One region of the Streptomyces sp. NPDC093544 genome, then DNA from elsewhere that is predicted to be linked to it. Evidence: riboswitches for the same ligand, from Rfam matches in the RefSeq annotation. Region 1 holds a riboswitch; the other holds the start of a gene.
What was found. A riboswitch is a leader RNA that binds a small molecule or an ion and turns the genes downstream of it on or off. The one in region 1 is predicted to bind thiamine pyrophosphate.
Positions count from the first base shown of each region.

Region 2: another riboswitch for thiamine pyrophosphate. It lies ahead of thiO (glycine oxidase ThiO); the one in region 1 lies ahead of AB0N66_RS04960 (thiamine ABC transporter substrate-binding protein).

Region 1 is NZ_JBFBEA010000003.1:133,359-141,073, forward strand. It holds gene AB0N66_RS04935 (Rossmann fold nucleotide-binding protein) at 1-348, shown strand, start outside; gene AB0N66_RS04940 (LAETG motif-containing sortase-dependent surface protein) at 537-1,193, shown strand; gene AB0N66_RS04945 (maleylpyruvate isomerase family mycothiol-dependent enzyme) at 1,317-2,126, opposite strand; gene AB0N66_RS04950 (ABC transporter ATP-binding protein) at 2,195-3,214, opposite strand; gene AB0N66_RS04955 (iron ABC transporter permease) at 3,215-4,813, opposite strand; gene AB0N66_RS04960 (thiamine ABC transporter substrate-binding protein) at 4,879-5,961, opposite strand; TPP riboswitch at 6,041-6,159, opposite strand; gene rlmN (23S rRNA (adenine(2503)-C(2))-methyltransferase RlmN) at 6,207-7,313, opposite strand; gene AB0N66_RS04970 (phosphatidate cytidylyltransferase) at 7,427-7,715, opposite strand, start outside.
Region 2 is NZ_JBFBEA010000002.1:54,944-62,658, reverse strand. It holds gene AB0N66_RS02610 (hypothetical protein) at 1-783, opposite strand, end outside; gene metF (methylenetetrahydrofolate reductase [NAD(P)H]) at 840-1,763, opposite strand; gene thiE (thiamine phosphate synthase) at 1,932-2,612, opposite strand; gene AB0N66_RS02595 (Rv2175c family DNA-binding protein) at 2,704-3,075, opposite strand; gene AB0N66_RS02590 (FAD-dependent oxidoreductase) at 3,214-4,446, opposite strand; TPP riboswitch at 4,640-4,753, shown strand; gene thiO (glycine oxidase ThiO) at 4,796-5,956, shown strand; gene thiS (sulfur carrier protein ThiS) at 5,953-6,165, shown strand; gene AB0N66_RS02575 (thiazole synthase) at 6,169-6,963, shown strand; gene pknB (Stk1 family PASTA domain-containing Ser/Thr kinase) at 7,191-7,715, shown strand, end outside.

The sequences.
Region 1 (7,715 bases):
TTCTATGGCCACGAGCCGCCGAACGCCTTCGCCGCGCACATCGCCAAGTACTTCGCCAACGCGACCCGCGAGGACGGCCTCTTGGCCCGCTCGAACGCGGGCGTCGTCTTCCTGCCGGGCGCCGCCGGGACCGTACAGGAGATCTTCGACAACGCGACCCCGAACTACTACGAGTCCCGTGGCGAGCCGACCCCCATGATTCTCGTGAACCGCGCCCACTGGACCGAAAGACACCCCACCTGGCCGCTCCTGCAGTCGCTCGCCCGCGGGCGAGCGATGGAGTCCCGAATCGCCCTAGTTGACCGTATCGAGGACGCTCCGGACGCGCTCAAACGTCTCGGTGGTTAATGAGGAGGTAAAGCCAACCCCCTCGGCAGGGCATATGCATTGACAGCACTTAGCTGGCGCTTATAAACCAGTGAGGCTACTGGGGGCGCTGTTGTCGCAGCAGAGCAGCAGAACGCCCCTCTCACCCCCCGCAGTTGCGCATCCCGTGAAGGGCAATCGTGTCCATATCTCGCCGTACCGCACGTTCTGTGCGAATCCTCGGTGTTGCTTCAGCGACGGCCGCGCTCGCGCTCGGTGTCGCCGGCAACGCAATGGCCTGCAACATTAAGGACTTCTCCGCCGTCGCCGACTGCGACGACAACGGGAAGGGCATCATCACCGTCAAGGACGTGGACGCCTCGGGCGTAAAGGCCACCGTGTCGGTCTACCTCGAGTCGAACGGCGCCGACGCGAAGCTCGTCGGCGAGGAGACCGTGGTGGGCACCCGCGAGGGCGCCACCGTCACGTTCTCGGAGAACTGGGCCCCCAAGGCCGAGTACCGCGTCCACATCAAGGCTGAGAACAACGCTGTCGACGAGGACATCTCCCCGAACCTGATCACGCCGGACAAGGCGTGCACGTCCACGGAGACCACTCCGCCGGCCACGACGCCTCCGCCCTCGGAGACGCCCGCCCCGTCGGAGACGCCTTCGGACTCGGCGACCCCGTCGCCCGCCGAGAGCACCACCGCCCCCGCCACGACGGGCAGCAACGCCCCGTCCCCCGCGGCCGGTGAGTCCAACCTCGCCGAGACCGGTGCGAACTCCAACACCCCGGTGATCGCCGGCATCGCCGGGGCGTTCGTCCTGGTCGGTGGCGGAGCGGTCTTCTTCGGTATGCGCCGCCGTGGCGCGACGAAGGCCTGATCCTCACACCGTACGAACGTGTGGCCCGCCCCCTCATCGAGGAGGCGGGCCACACGCCTGTGTGACCCTGGCGGGCAGCCGTACTGCGGGACATGACCCTGGTGGGCAGCCTCGGCGCAGGACCTACCCGAACGTCGCCCGCTCCAGCCAGAACTCCAGCAGCTCCCGCTCCCCCAGAACCTCCAACTTTCCGGCGTCCAGCGGCAGTCGACGGTAGAAGGCCAGCAGTACGTCGGTCAGCGGGCCCCGCAGCGCGACGGTCGCCTTCTCGTGGCCGCGGCGCCAGACGACGCCCTCCTCGGTGAGTTCGACGACCCACTCGGCGTTCAACTCGGGGGTCGTGTCGGTGGCGTGGAGGTGGATGCTGCGGCCGGGTCCGCGCAGTTCCCTCGCCGCGTCGTGCGGCTGCGTCCGCTGCACGAACTCCACGATCCCCAGCCATTCGTCGATCGCGTCGGCAGCCACATCGGGATCGACCTCGTACGGCAGCCCCGCGGCGAGTGTCGCGTCGGCGCGGTGGATCGCCAGTTCATGCGTCATCCGGCGCGCCCAGAAACCGGAGTTGAGGACCCCGGCCCACGCCCAGACCTTCGCGTCGGGCCCCGCCTCGCGCAGCGTGCGCACGAGCATCTCGCCGGTCTCCGCGAGCCAGGCGTCCAAGGCCGCGGGATCACCCTCGGCCTCCGGCCCCTCGGCCAACGGCACATCCTCGTCAGGGATGTTCTCCTGCGCCCTGGTCCGCACGATGAGTTCGACCCAGCGCAGCGCCCCGCCCGTATGCCGGACGAGCTGCTCCAGCGACCAGTCCGGGCAAGTGGGCACGGTGGCGGAGAGCTCGACGCCGTCCGAGGTCACCACATCCCTCAACTGCCGTACCTGTAAGTCGATGGCGTCACAGTAGCGATCATGTCCGAGCAGTCCGAGTAGCGTCATGACCCGCACTTTATGCGGCGGGAAGTTCCTCGCGTACGACCATTTCGGCGGCGCCGGTGCGGTCGGCCTCAGTCGAGGACGACGATCTCGGCGGCGTCGAACTCGACCCCCACCTGGTCCCCCGGGACCGGCGCATCCCTGAGCGTGCACGCCGCTTCGAGCCGGGGCGCGTCCTCCGGTTGCAGCTGTACGGCGACATGGGTGCCCCGGAAGGTCCGTGCGACCACGGTGCAGCGCAGCCCCTCCGCCGCGTCCACCAGCCGTACGCCCGCGGGCCGCACCAGCAGCGTGCCCGGCCCCTGCGGGGCGCCTTCTGGCACCGGGACCTTCCCCCACGGGGTATCCGCGGCCTCCCCGCTCACCGTGGCGTCGACCACGTTGTCGAAGCCGAGGAAGCGCGCCACGAACTCGTCCGCGGGGTGCTGCCAGACCTCAAGTGGCGTACCCGACTGGGCGATTCGTCCGTCGCGCATCACCACGACCCGGTCGGCCAGCGCGAAGGCCTCGCCCTGGTCGTGCGTGACGGCCAGCACGGTCGTACCCAACTCAGTGAAGAGCTCGCGGAGTTCGACGACGAGGCGTTCGCGCAGCGAGCGGTCGAGCTGGCCGAGCGGTTCGTCGAGCATCAGCAGCCGGGGGCGCGGAGCGAGGGCACGGGCCAGCGCGACCCGCTGCTGCTCACCACCGGAGAGCGCGGCGACGGCCCGGTGTCCGGCGCCCGGCATGCCGACAAGCTCCAGCAACTCCCGTACGCGTACCGCCTGTTCGGTCTTGCCCGCCCCGTGCATCCTCAGCCCGAAGGCGACATTGCCGCCCACGTCCCGCTGTGGGAAGAGCTGGTGGTCCTGGAACATCAGGCCGACGCCCCGTCGGTGCGCGGGCACCTGCGCCTGGTCGCGGTCGTCGAGGAGCACCCGGCCCGCGTCGAGCGTCTGGAGCCCGGCCACCGCCCGCAGCAGCGTCGACTTGCCGCTGCCGCTCGGCCCCAGCACACACACGAGATCGTGCTCGGCGACCGCGAGGTCGACGGCGTCGAGCACCGCCCGCCCGCCGAAGCGCACGGTCGCGGTCTCAAGGCTCAGCAGCATCTAGAACTCCCCGGTCCGGTCGGTCCGTACCCGCTCCAACAGCAGCAAGGCCACCGCGCACACCACCATCAAGATCGTCGAAAGGGCCATCGCCTGGCCGTAGTTGAGGTCACCGGCCCGCCCGAGCAGCCGGGCCACGGCGACCGGCAGCGTCGGGTTGTCGGGCCGTGCGATGAAGACGGTCGCCCCGAACTCGCCCAGCGACACCGCGAAGGCGAACCCGGCCGCGACCAGCAGCGCCCGCCGCACCATCGGCAGATCGACCTCGCGCCACACCCGCCACGGCGACGCCCCGAGCACCGCCGCGGCCTCCCGCAGCCGCCCGTCCACCGCCCGCAGCACGGGCAGCATCGTCCGTACGACGAAGGGGACGCCGACCAGTGCCTGCGCGAGCGGCACCAGGATCCAACTGCTTCTGAGATTCAGCGGCGGCTCGTCCAGCGCGATCAGGAACCCGAACCCGACGGTCACCGCCGACACCCCCAGCGGCAGCATCAGCAACGCGTCGAAGCCTCGTACGAGACGTCCGGCACGCCTCGTCAGGGCCGCGGCCGCCAGACCACCGATCAGTACGGCGATGGCGGTGGCGGCGAGCGCGTACTCCAGGGAGTTGCCGATCGCCTCGATCGGCGCGACGAGGAAGATGCCGCTGTCGTCGGTCGTCAATGCCCTGTAGTACCCGAAGTCGGGGGCGTCCAGGGACCGCTGGACCAGCACGGCCAGCGGCAGCACGAGCAGTACGGCGATGGTCGCGAGGACCCCGGCCAGCAGCGCCCACTGCCCGGCCCCACGCGGCCGACGTGCGGTCGTCTCCGGGGCCACCAGACGCAGGGCGGTCTCGCGGCGCCGTACGGTCCAGGCGTGCACGGCGAGGATCGCGCCCACCGCGACGAACTGGATGATCGTCAGCACCGCCGCCGTGGAGAGGTCGAAGATCTCCGAGGTCTGCCGGTAGATCTCGACCTCGAGGGTCGAGAAGGTGGGGCCGCCGAGGATCTGCACCACACCGAAGGAGGTGAAGGTGAAGAGGAACACCATCAGCGCGGCGGCGGCCACGGCCGGGCTCAGGGCCGGCAACGTCACCTTCCGCCAGGCCGCGAGCCGGGAGGCGCCGAGCATCCGGGCGGCCTCCTCCTGACGCGGGTCGAGCTGTGACCAGAGCCCGCCGACCGTGCGGACGACGACCGCGTAGTTGAAGAAGACATGCGCGAGCAGGATCGCCCAGACCGTGGTGTCGAGCCGTACGCCCCACAGCTCGTCCAGGAGTCCGCCCCGGCCGACGAGGGCGAGGAACGCCGTACCGACGACGACTGTCGGCAGCACGAACGGCACGGTCACCACCGCCCGCAGCACCTGCTTGCCCCTGAAATCGAAGCGCGCGAAGACGTACGCGCCGGGGAGTGCGATCAGCAGCGTGAGCGCGGTCGAGGCGAGCGCCTGCCAGGTGGTGAACCACAGCACGTGCCGGATGTCGGACTGCGCGAGGACGTCCCAGATCCGACCGAGCTGCCAGACCCCGTCGACCTTGAGGCCGCGGGCCACGATCGCCGCCACGGGGTAGGCGAAGAAGACGCCGAAGAACGCGACGGGCAGGGCCATGAGCCCGAGCCGCGCCGCGCCTCCCCGGCGGGACTGCTCACGGGACTTCTTACCCGCCCGGGGCGTCACTTCAGTACGAGCGAGGTCCACGACTTGATCCACTGGTCACGGTTCTCGGCGATCTTGTCGGGGGCCATGGTCTCGGGGTCCTTGGCCTGCGGCCCGAACTCCGTGAACTCGGCCGGCACCTTCGCGCCCTCCACCACCGGGTAGACGAACATGTTCAGCGGCATGTCGTCCTGGAACTGCTTGGTGATCAGGAAGTCGATGAGCGCCTCGCCGCCCTTGGTGTTCTTCGCGTTGCTCAGCAGCCCCGCGTACTCGACCTGCCGGAAGCAGGTGCCGGTCGCGACGCCGGTCGGCGCGGTCTTCGGCTTCGGGTCCGCGTAGATGACCTCGGCGGGCGGCGAGGAGGCGTACGAGACGACGAGCGGCCGGTCCGCCTTGGCCTTCTTGCCGCCCGCGGAGCCGGAGAAGTCCTCGTTGTACGCCTGCTCCCAGCCGTCGACGACCTCGACGCCATTGGCCTTGAGCTTCGTCCAGTAGTCCTGCCAGCCGTCGTCCCCGTACTTGGCGGCGGTCCCGAGCAGGAAGCCGAGGCCGGGCGAGGACGTCGAGGCGTTCTCGGTGACGAGCAGGTTCTTGTACTCGGGCTTGATCAGATCATCGAAGGACTGCGGCGGCGTCAGCTTGTGTTCGGTGAAGTAGGCCTTGTCGTAGTTGACACAGATGTCGCCCGTGTCGATGGGCGTCACTCGGTGCTTGTCCTCGTCGACCCGGTACTCCGGGAGGATCTCGTCCGAGCCCTTGGCCTCGTAGGACTGGAAGAGCCCGTTGTCGAGCGCGCGGGACAGCAGGGTGTTGTCGACGCCGAAGAAGACGTCGCCCTGCGGGTTGTCCTTGGTGAGGATCGCCTTGTTGACGGCCTGCCCGGCGTCGCCGTCCTTGAGGACCTTGACCGTGTACCCGGACTCCTTCTCGAAGGCGCTCAGCACGTCCTTGGAGTAGGCGAAGGAGTCATGGCTGACGAGAGTCACGGTCTTGGAGTCGGCGCCGCTCCCGGAACCGGAGTCGGTCGAGCCGCACGCGGAAAGCGTGACGAGCCCGAGACCGACAACGACGGCCGTGATCGTCTTCTTCTTGCTCACTGAATTCCTCCTGGGATGACCAGGAAGAGACGCGGCCCTGCCCGGGAACCTCTGACAGTTCCCGGGCAGGGCGCAACAGCTTGAGTATTGACCGAACTTCCTACCCAGAATGACCTGGGCAAGGTTCTGAGGGTCTGCGGCCCGCCGGTGACCCGGCTACCGCACTCTCAGCGCTGTGGCGCTCCCCTGTCGGAATATGAAGATGTAGGAACTAAGGATGCACGTACGCAACCACGGTGGCCAGGCTACCGCTCGGTGGCCGCGAGCTGACCGCACGCCCCGTCGATCTCCTGACCACGGGTGTCCCGAACGGTGACCGGCACCCCGTGCGCCGCGATCGCTTCGACGAACGCCTTCTCGTCCTCGGGCCGCGAGGCGGTCCACTTCGAACCCGGCGTCGGGTTCAGCGGGATGAGATTGACATGCACGGGCTTGCCCTTGAGCATCCGCCCGAGCCGGTCACCACGCCAGGCCTGGTCGTTGATGTCCCTGATCAGCGCGTACTCGATGGAGAGCCGGCGCCCCGACTTGGCCGCGTACTCCCAGCCGGCGTCCAGCACCTCCCGCACCTGCCATCGTGTGTTCACCGGTACGAGGGTGTCGCGCAGCTCGTCGTCGGGTGCGTGGAGAGAGATGGCGAGGCGGCACTTGAAGCCCTCGTCGGACAGCCGGTTGATCGCCGGGACGAGCCCGACGGTCGAGACGGTGATGCCACGCTGCGAGAGACCGAGCCCGTCGGGCTCGGGGTCGGTCAGCGCGCGGATCGCCCCGACCACCCTCTTGTAGTTGGCCAGCGGCTCGCCCATGCCCATGAACACGATGTTGCTGAGCCGCGCCGGACCACCCGGGATCTCCCCGTCCCGAAGCGCCCGCATGCCATCGACGATCTGGTGCACGATCTCGCCGGTGGAGAGGTTCCGGTCGAGCCCGGCCTGCCCGGTCGCACAGAACGGGCAGTTCATCCCGCATCCGGCCTGCGAGCTGATGCACATGGTCACCCGGTCCGGGTACCGCATCAGCACGGACTCGACGAGCGTGCCGTCGAAGAGCCGCCACAAGGTCTTGCGGGTGGTCTCCTGGTCGGTCGACATATGCCGAACCACCGTCATCAGCTCAGGAAGCAACGCCTCCTGAAGCTTCCCGCGCGAGGCGGCCGGGATGTCCGTCCACTCCGCGGGGTCGTGCGCGTACCGCGCGAAGTAGTGCTGCGACAGCTGCTTGGCACGAAACGGCTTCTCACCGATCGCGGCAACCGCTTCTTTACGCTCAGCGGGCGTGAGATCGGCAAGATGCCGCGGCGGCTTCTTGGCTCCGCGCGGGGCGACGAATGTAAGTTCTCCGGGCTTAGGCATGGCTGTACCAGTGTCGCAGACATACGGAGAGGGGCTCGCCGCCCTGTGGACAACGAACCCCTCACCGACAAACCCGCACGTCAGCGACGTACAGACGCATTCACAACAGCAGGTCAGCCGGACCCGACGAAGATCACCAGCAGCAACCACACCACCGGAGCCGTGGGCAACAGCGAGTCCAGCCGGTCCATGATTCCGCCGTGCCCCGGCAGCAACGTGCCCATGTCCTTGATGCCCAGGTCACGCTTGATCATGGACTCGCCGAGGTCGCCGAGCGTGGCGCTGGCCGCGACCGCGAGGCCCAGGAGCAGGCCCTGCCACCAGGTGCCGTCGTCGATCAGGAACTCCATCAACAGCGCACCCGCCGCCATCGCGAAGGTGACCGCTCCGACCAGGCCCTCG
Region 2 (7,715 bases), on a different contig from region 1:
CTGGCCGTAACCCTGCTGCGGGTACTGCTGCTGCTCGCCGCCGCCATAGGTGGTGTTGTCGTACGAGGCACCGCTGTAGGTCTGCGTACCGATGTACGGGTCGGAGTAGGCGGCGTACTGCTGCTGGCCGTTGTTGTCGTAGCCGTACTGCTGCTGGTCGTACCCGGAGTAGCCGTCGTATGCATAGGCCTGCTGGTCCTGGCCCTGGGCCGCGGAGTCGTAGGACTGGTCGGCCGCTGCCGCGTATGCGGTGGCGTCGTAGACGCCGTAGGAGCCGGTGTCGTCGGGCAGGGGCTGCGGCTCGTACACGGCGGTGCTCTCGGCGGCGCCGGGTTCACCCGAACCCGGCGGCATGAAGCGGTCGGACTGCGCGGGCGAGAAGACGTTGTCCTCGCCTGCGAACTCGTCGTGCTGCTCAAATGCCGTGGGGTCGGCCGCTTCGAGGCCGGAGACCTCCAGCGACGGGTCCTGGTGCTCCGGCTCGCCGCGGCGACGCTTGCTCTTGCCCTTGGCCTTGTCGGCGCCCTGGCGGTTGCCGACGGCCCAGCCCTCCGCGAACCCGCGGCGGAACGACAGCGTGACGTACGTCTGGCCGACCGCGAACGCCGCCGCGCCCAGGCCGATGACCACCACGGAGGGGATCAGCACACCGAGGACCACGCCGAGGAAGCCCCCGAAGGCGAGCAGCCGGTAGCGCAGCCGCGCTTTGTACTGCAGTAGGACCTCGCCGAGCAGCCAGAGCGCGACGACGCCGAAAGCGATATAGAGGACCGTCCAGCCCATGTACGCCCCTCTCCCAGTGGCCGCTACGCAGTGTGTCGTACGCGGGTGCGACCGGTCTAGGCCTGCTGCGGGTGGTGCAGACCCAGATTGTCGTAAATTTCCAGCGTTGCCGTGGAGTTGTTGAGGGTGATGAAGTGCAGTCCGGGGACTCCCTCGGCCAGCAGTCTCGCGCAGAACTCCGTCGCGAACTCGATGCCAATGGAGCGTACAGCCGCCGCGTCGTCTTTGGCTGTGAGGATCCGCTCTTTCAGAACGTCCGGGAACGAGGCATTGCTGAGCTTCGGAAGCCTCTCCAGCATCTTCACACTCGTCACCGGCATGACCTCAGGAATCACCGGAGTCGCACAGCCAGCCGCGGCGACCCGGTCGCGCAGGGTGAGATACGACTCAGGGTGGAAGAACATCTGGGTGATCGCGTAGTCGGCGCCGGCCCGGCACTTGTCGACGAAGCGCGCGACGTCCTGGTCCCAGGCCTCGGAGCGCGGGTGCATCTCGGGGAAGGCCGCGACACCGACACAGAAGTCGCCGGACTCCTTGATGAGACGGACGAGGTCGGCCGCGTAGGCCAGGCCCTGGGGGTGCGGCACCCAGTCGCCCATGGGGTCGCCGGGCGGGTCTCCGCGCACGGCGAGGATGTTGCGGATCCCGGCGTCCGCGTACTGGCCGATGATGTTGCGCAGCTCAGCGATGGAGTGGTTGACCGCGGTGAGGTGGGCGACCGGGGTGAGCGTCGTGTCGGCGACGATCTGCTGGGTCTCCCTGACCGTGCCCGCGCGGGTGGATCCGCCGGCTCCGTACGTCACGGAGACGAAGTCGGGCGCGACCGCCTCCACCCGGCGCAGCGCGTTCCACAGGTTCCGCTCGCCCTTGGCGGTCTTCGGCGCGGAGAACTCGAACGAGTACGTCTTGTTGCCGGTCGCGAGCATGTCGCGCACGGTTCGCGCGTGGTCAGTCCTGGTGGAAGCAGATCCGAGGGCCATACCCGCAGGTTAGCCAGGGGGATGCGGTCCCCCAACCGCACAGCCGAGAATTGTCCGATTTGTCGACTTCTTGTCCACTCCTCGGACAGCGGCCGGACAACTATTCAGCCAATCGGACAGCTATTCAGACAAGCCGTCGGACGGCTACTCGGACAACTACCCGGACGGCTACTCGGCCGACTCCTCGGGCAGCTGCACTCCGCGCAGCCGCTTCGCGAACTCCGCCGCCGCCGCTCCCGGGTCGTCCGCCTCCGTGATCGCCCGCACCACGACGGCGCGGCGGGCACCCGCCTCCAGCACCTCGTCGAGGTTGCCGAGGTCGATGCCGCCGATGGCGAACCAGGGGCGGTCGGTGCCCAGCGAGGCCGTGTACCGGACCAGGTCAAGGCCGGGTGCGTGGCGGCCGGGCTTGGTGGGGGTCGGCCAGCAGGGGCCGGTGCAGAAGTAGTCCACGCCCTCCTGGACGGCGGCTGCCGCGGCCTCGGACCCGGCGTGCGTGGAGCGGCCTATCAGGACCTCGTCGCCGAGGATGGCGCGGGCGGCGGGAACCGGGAGGTCGCCCTGGCCCAGGTGCAGCACATCGGCACCGGCCGCGTGCGCCACATCCGCCCGGTCGTTGACCGCGAGCAGCTTGCCGTGGCGCGCGCAGGCGTCCGCGAAGACCTGGAGGTGCTCCAGCTCCTCGGCCGCCTCCATGCCCTTGTCGCGCAGCTGCACGATGTCGACACCGCTGTCCAGGACCGCGTCCAGGAAATCGGCGAGGTCGCCCTGGCGCCTGCGGGCGTCCGTGCACAGGTAGACACGGGCGTCGGCGAGCTGGGCGCGTGCGGTTGCGGCGTTGTCGGGCATGCGTGGATCCCCCGTTGTCGGTGCGTGGGGACCACGGCGGCCGGGGTGGTCCATGGCCGCCGTGGTCCGAACATCGGACGGTCTGTCTCGGTCAGACGGCGAGCGCCTGGGCGCGACGCTTCACCTCCGTGCCGCGATTCTCGCTGAGAGCCTGTGCGGGGGTGCCGGGCAGGCTCGGGTCGGGGGTGAAGAGCCACTCGAGCATCTCTTCGTCGGAGAAACCGTCGTCCCGCAGGAGCGTCAGGGTGCCTGTCAGGCCCTTGACGACCTTCTGCTCGGCCCCGTCGATGAAAGCGGCGGGGACGTGCAGCGCGCGGTTCTCACCACGGCGTACGGCGATCAGCTGGCCTTCCCTGACCAGCTGCCGGACGCGGGTCACCTCGACACCGAACTGCTCGGCGATGTCGGGGAGGGTGAGCCAGGCGGGGACGAGAGCATCGATCTTTGCGTCAATCTCGGTCACACGACAAGCCTGCCATCCCGGACTGACACTCGGTAGCCGAGTCCCGTCAGGATCGGGTCACCGCACGGCCGGATCGCCCGTGCGGCATGGGTTCTCGCCCGTCCAGCACCGGTTCCGCCTACGGCGAACCAGTCCCGACTACGGCGTCACCGTCGCCGTCTTCAGTGGCCGCGACGGGTCCGAGAGCAGCTCCGGGTCCATCGGGATGCCCGCCTCGATGAGTTTCCGGCCCTGCGCCAGGTCCCTGGGCCGACCGACCGCGAGGAGGGCGACCAGGCGGCCGTCATGGAGCCAGCAGACCGTCCAGGCAGCGCTGGACGGGTCACCGCGCCAGACGATGGTGTCGGCGGGGGCGTGGTGGCCGACGTACTGGACGAAGCGCCCGAACTGCTCGGACCAGAAGTACGGGACGGGGTCGTACGCCACGGGGAACTCGCCGATGATGTTCGCCGCCACCGTGCGCGGGCCCTGGAGGGCGTTGTCCCAGTGGTGGACCAGAAGGCGGTCCTCGTACCTTCCCGAAGGGAAGGAAGCGCAGTCGCCGACCGCGTAGACGTCCGGCACGGAAGTCCGCAGATGGTCGTCGGCCACGACCTCTCGGTGGGCGCCGAGCTCGATGCCGGAGCCGCTGAGCCAGGCGGTGGCGGGGCGCGCGCCGATACCGACGACCACGGCGCCCGCGGGCACCCGGGAGCCGTCGTCCAGCACCACCGCGCCGGGCTCGACGCGCTCCACGCGCGCGTGGGTGCGCAACGAGGCCCCGCTGTCCGCGTACCAGGCGGTCATCGGTGCGGCCACCTCGGCGGGCAGCGCCCCGGCGAGCGGCCGGTCGGCCGCCTCGATGACGGTCACCGCGCAGCCCGCCTCTCGCGCCGCGGTGGCGAACTCGGCGCCGATCCAGCCCGCCCCGACCACCACGATGTCGTGCTGCTGGGCGAGCACGGGACGCAGCCGCTCGGCGTCGTCCAGGGTGCGCAGCAGATGGACCCCGGGCACGCCCTCCGTGCCCGGCAGCCGGATCGGTTCCGCGCCCGTCGCGATGACCAGGACGTCGTACGGCACCGGGCCCGCGGCCGTGTCCAGCTCATGGTCCCCGGGGCGTACGCCGAGCGCCTCGCGCCCGAGCCGCAGGTCGATGCCGAGTGCCTCGAAGTCGAGGTCGAAGGCGGAGCCCTCGGCCTTGCCGAGCAGTACGGCCTTGGACAGCGGTGGCCGGTCGTACGGCTGGTGCGGCTCCGCCCCGATCAGCGTCACGCCGCCGGGGAACCCCTGTTCCCGCAGGGCGACCGCGGTCTGCACGCCCGCCATGCCCGCGCCCACGACGACGACCTGCCGTACCGTCCGCTCCTGAACCTGCGTCTTCTCGGTCACCGGATCACCATAGACAGCTGACAATTCGTCAGTCAGGTGGCGTGCTCAGTGACCTGCTCCACACCGCCCGTCCTGACCTGCTCCGCGCCGGTCGGGTTGACCGACGGCGCACCGCTCACCCTCGCGGGTACCCAGGAGATGACCGCGGAGGCTCCCTTACTGAGACATACGCAGCGAGCTAGGCTGGCCAACGTAAAGCACTCGCGGGAGTCCGGACGCACCGGGCTGAGAGGGAGGCTGGGACGGCCTCCGACCGTACGAACCTGATCCGGGTCATGCCGGCGAAGGGAGGGGCTGGACGCCCATGTCGCGTACACCATCAGAGGCATCACATACATCCCGTACATCCCTGACATCAGGCACCACAGACGTCCTTGTCATCGGGGGCGGAATCATCGGGCTCGTGACGGCCTGGCGGGCCGCGCAGCGCGGGTTGACGACCGCGCTGGTGGACCCCGAGCCCGGCGGCGGCGCCGCGCAGGTCGCGGCCGGCATGCTCGCCGCCGTCACCGAACTGCACTTCGGCGAGCAGACCCTGCTGGGCCTCAACCTCGCCTCCGCACACCGGTACCCGGACTTCGTCGCCGAGCTCACCGAGGCGACGGGCCAGGATCTCGGCTACCGCCGGTGCGGCACCCTGGCCGTCGCACTCGACGCCGACGACCGAGCCCACCTGCGCGAACTGCACACCCTGCAACGTCAGTCGGGGCTCGACTCGGAGTGGCTCAGCGGCCGCGAGTGCCGCCGCCTCGAACCGATGCTCGCGCCCGGCGTGCGCGGCGGGCTGCGGGTCGACGGCGACCACCAGATCGATCCGCGCCGCCTCGCGAAGGCCCTGGTCACAGCGTGCGAGCGGGCCGGGGTGGTGTTCCGCCGGACGTGGGCCGAGCGCCTGGGCGTGGTACGGAACCGGGCCCAGGGAGTCGTCACCGCGGACGGCAGCAAGCTGTCGGCGGGGCAGGTGGTCCTCGCCGCGGGCAGTCTCAGCGGGCGCCTCGCGGGCGTTCCCGAGGCCGTACTGCCGCCCGTGCGCCCCGTGAAGGGGCAGGTGCTGCGGCTGACGGTGCCGCGGCCGTACGCGCCCTTCCTCAGCCGCACCGTGCGCGCCGTCGTGCGAGGCAGCCATGTCTACCTGGTGCCGCGCGAGAACGGCGAGCTCGTCGTCGGCGCGACCAACGAGGAGCTCGGCTGGGACACGACGGTGACCGCGGGCGGCGTCTACGAATTGCTGCGAGACGCCCATGAGCTGGTCCCGGGGATCACCGAGCTGCCGCTCACCGAGACCCGCGCCGGGCTGCGCCCCGGATCGCCCGACAACGCGCCGCTGCTCGGTCCGACCGAGCTCGACGGGCTCCTCCTGGCGACCGGGCACTACCGCAATGGCGTCCTGCTGACCCCCGTCACCGGCGACGCGATGGCGCACGCCCTGACCACCGGTGAACTGCCCGACGTGGCACGCCCCTTCACCCCCAAGCGCTTCAGCCCGGCCCGCACGGAGCAGCCCGCATGAACATCCTCGTCAGCGTCTTCGTCAACGGGGAGCGGCAGCGCATCGCCGCCGGCACCGCTCTCGACACGCTCGTCGCGGCGCTCACCCCGGCCCCGTCCGGGGTCGCCGCCGCGCTCAACGAAACCGTCGTCCCGCGCGGGCAGTGGTCGTCCACCTCCCTCGCCGAGGGAGACCGCGTCGAAGTCCTCACCGCAGTCCAAGGAGGCTGACCCATGGCCGACGATCCCTTTGTCCTCGGTGGTACGTCCTTCTCGTCCCGTCTGATCATGGGTACGGGGGGTGCGCCCAGCCTCGATGTCCTGGAGCGCTCGCTCGTCGCCTCCGGCACGGAGCTGACGACGGTCGCGATGCGGCGCGTAAACGCTTACGTGCACGGTTCGGTGCTGTCCGTCCTCGACCGGCTCGGCATCCGGGTGCTGCCGAACACGGCGGGCTGCTTCACCGCGGGCGAGGCCGTACTGACCGCCCGCCTCGCGCGCGAGGCGCTGGGCACCGACGTGATCAAGCTGGAGGTCATCGCCGACGAGCGCACGCTGCTGCCCGATCCGATCGAGTTGCTGGACGCGGCGGAGACGCTGGTGGACGACGGGTTCACCGTGCTGCCGTACACGAACGACGACCCTGTGCTCGCGCGGAAGCTGGAAGACGTCGGGTGCGCCGCGATCATGCCGCTGGGGTCGCCGATCGGATCCGGGCTCGGGATCCGCAATCCGCACAACTTCCAGCTGATCGTGGAGCACGCGCGCGTGCCGGTGATTCTGGACGCGGGGGCGGGTACGGCGTCCGATGCCGCGCTCGCGATGGAGCTGGGGTGTGCGGGGGTGATGCTCGCCTCGGCCGTGACCCGGGCGAAGGAGCCCGTGCTGATGGCCGAGGGCATGCGGCACGCGGTGGAGGCGGGGCGGCTCGCCTACCGTGCGGGGCGGATTCCTCGGCGGCACTTCGCCGAGGCGTCGTCCCCTGCGGAGGGGCTGGCCCGGCTGGATCCGGAGCGGCCCGCGTTCTGAGCTTCGGCCGACCGTCGGCCGTGGTTGCGGCTTCAGGACTTCCCCGCCCGCGCACCGCACGTTTCCACCCCGTTGGAAGGTGTGCCTCTCCCGTGGGGGTCCCCGCCGTCGGCGGCTGCCGCATGCCTCGCGTCTCGTGAGGCATGCGTCACAGGTCGGCTTCAGTCCAGCCCCGGTATCGGCTGAACGGGTGGGGGGTGACGGTGGCGGCTCGTACACTCACCTGCGTGGATATGACCCTTCAGGACCCGCTTGTCGGGCAGCTGCTCGACGGCCGCTATCGCGTGGACGCGCGGATCGCGGTCGGCGGGATGGCCACGGTCTACCGGGCCCTGGACACCCGCCTCGACCGTGTGCTCGCCCTCAAGGTGATGCATCCGGCGCTGGCCGCCGACGGCTCGTTCGTCGAACGGTTCATCCGCGAGGCCAAGTCGGTGGCCCGGCTCGCGCACCCCAATGTGGTGCAGGTCTTCGACCAGGGGGCGCACGGGTCGTACGTCTATCTGGCCATGGAGTACGTCGCCGGGTGCACCCTGCGCGACGTGCTGCGCGAGCGCGGAGCCCTCCAGCCGCGGGCCGCGCTCGACATCCTGGAGCCGGTGCTCGCCGCGCTCGGCGCCGCCCACCGCGCCGGGTTCGTGCACCGCGACATGAAGCCGGAGAACGTCCTCATAGGGGATGACGGCCGGGTCAAGGTGGCGGACTTCGGGCTCGTACGGGCCGTGGACACCGTCACGAACACGACGGGTGCG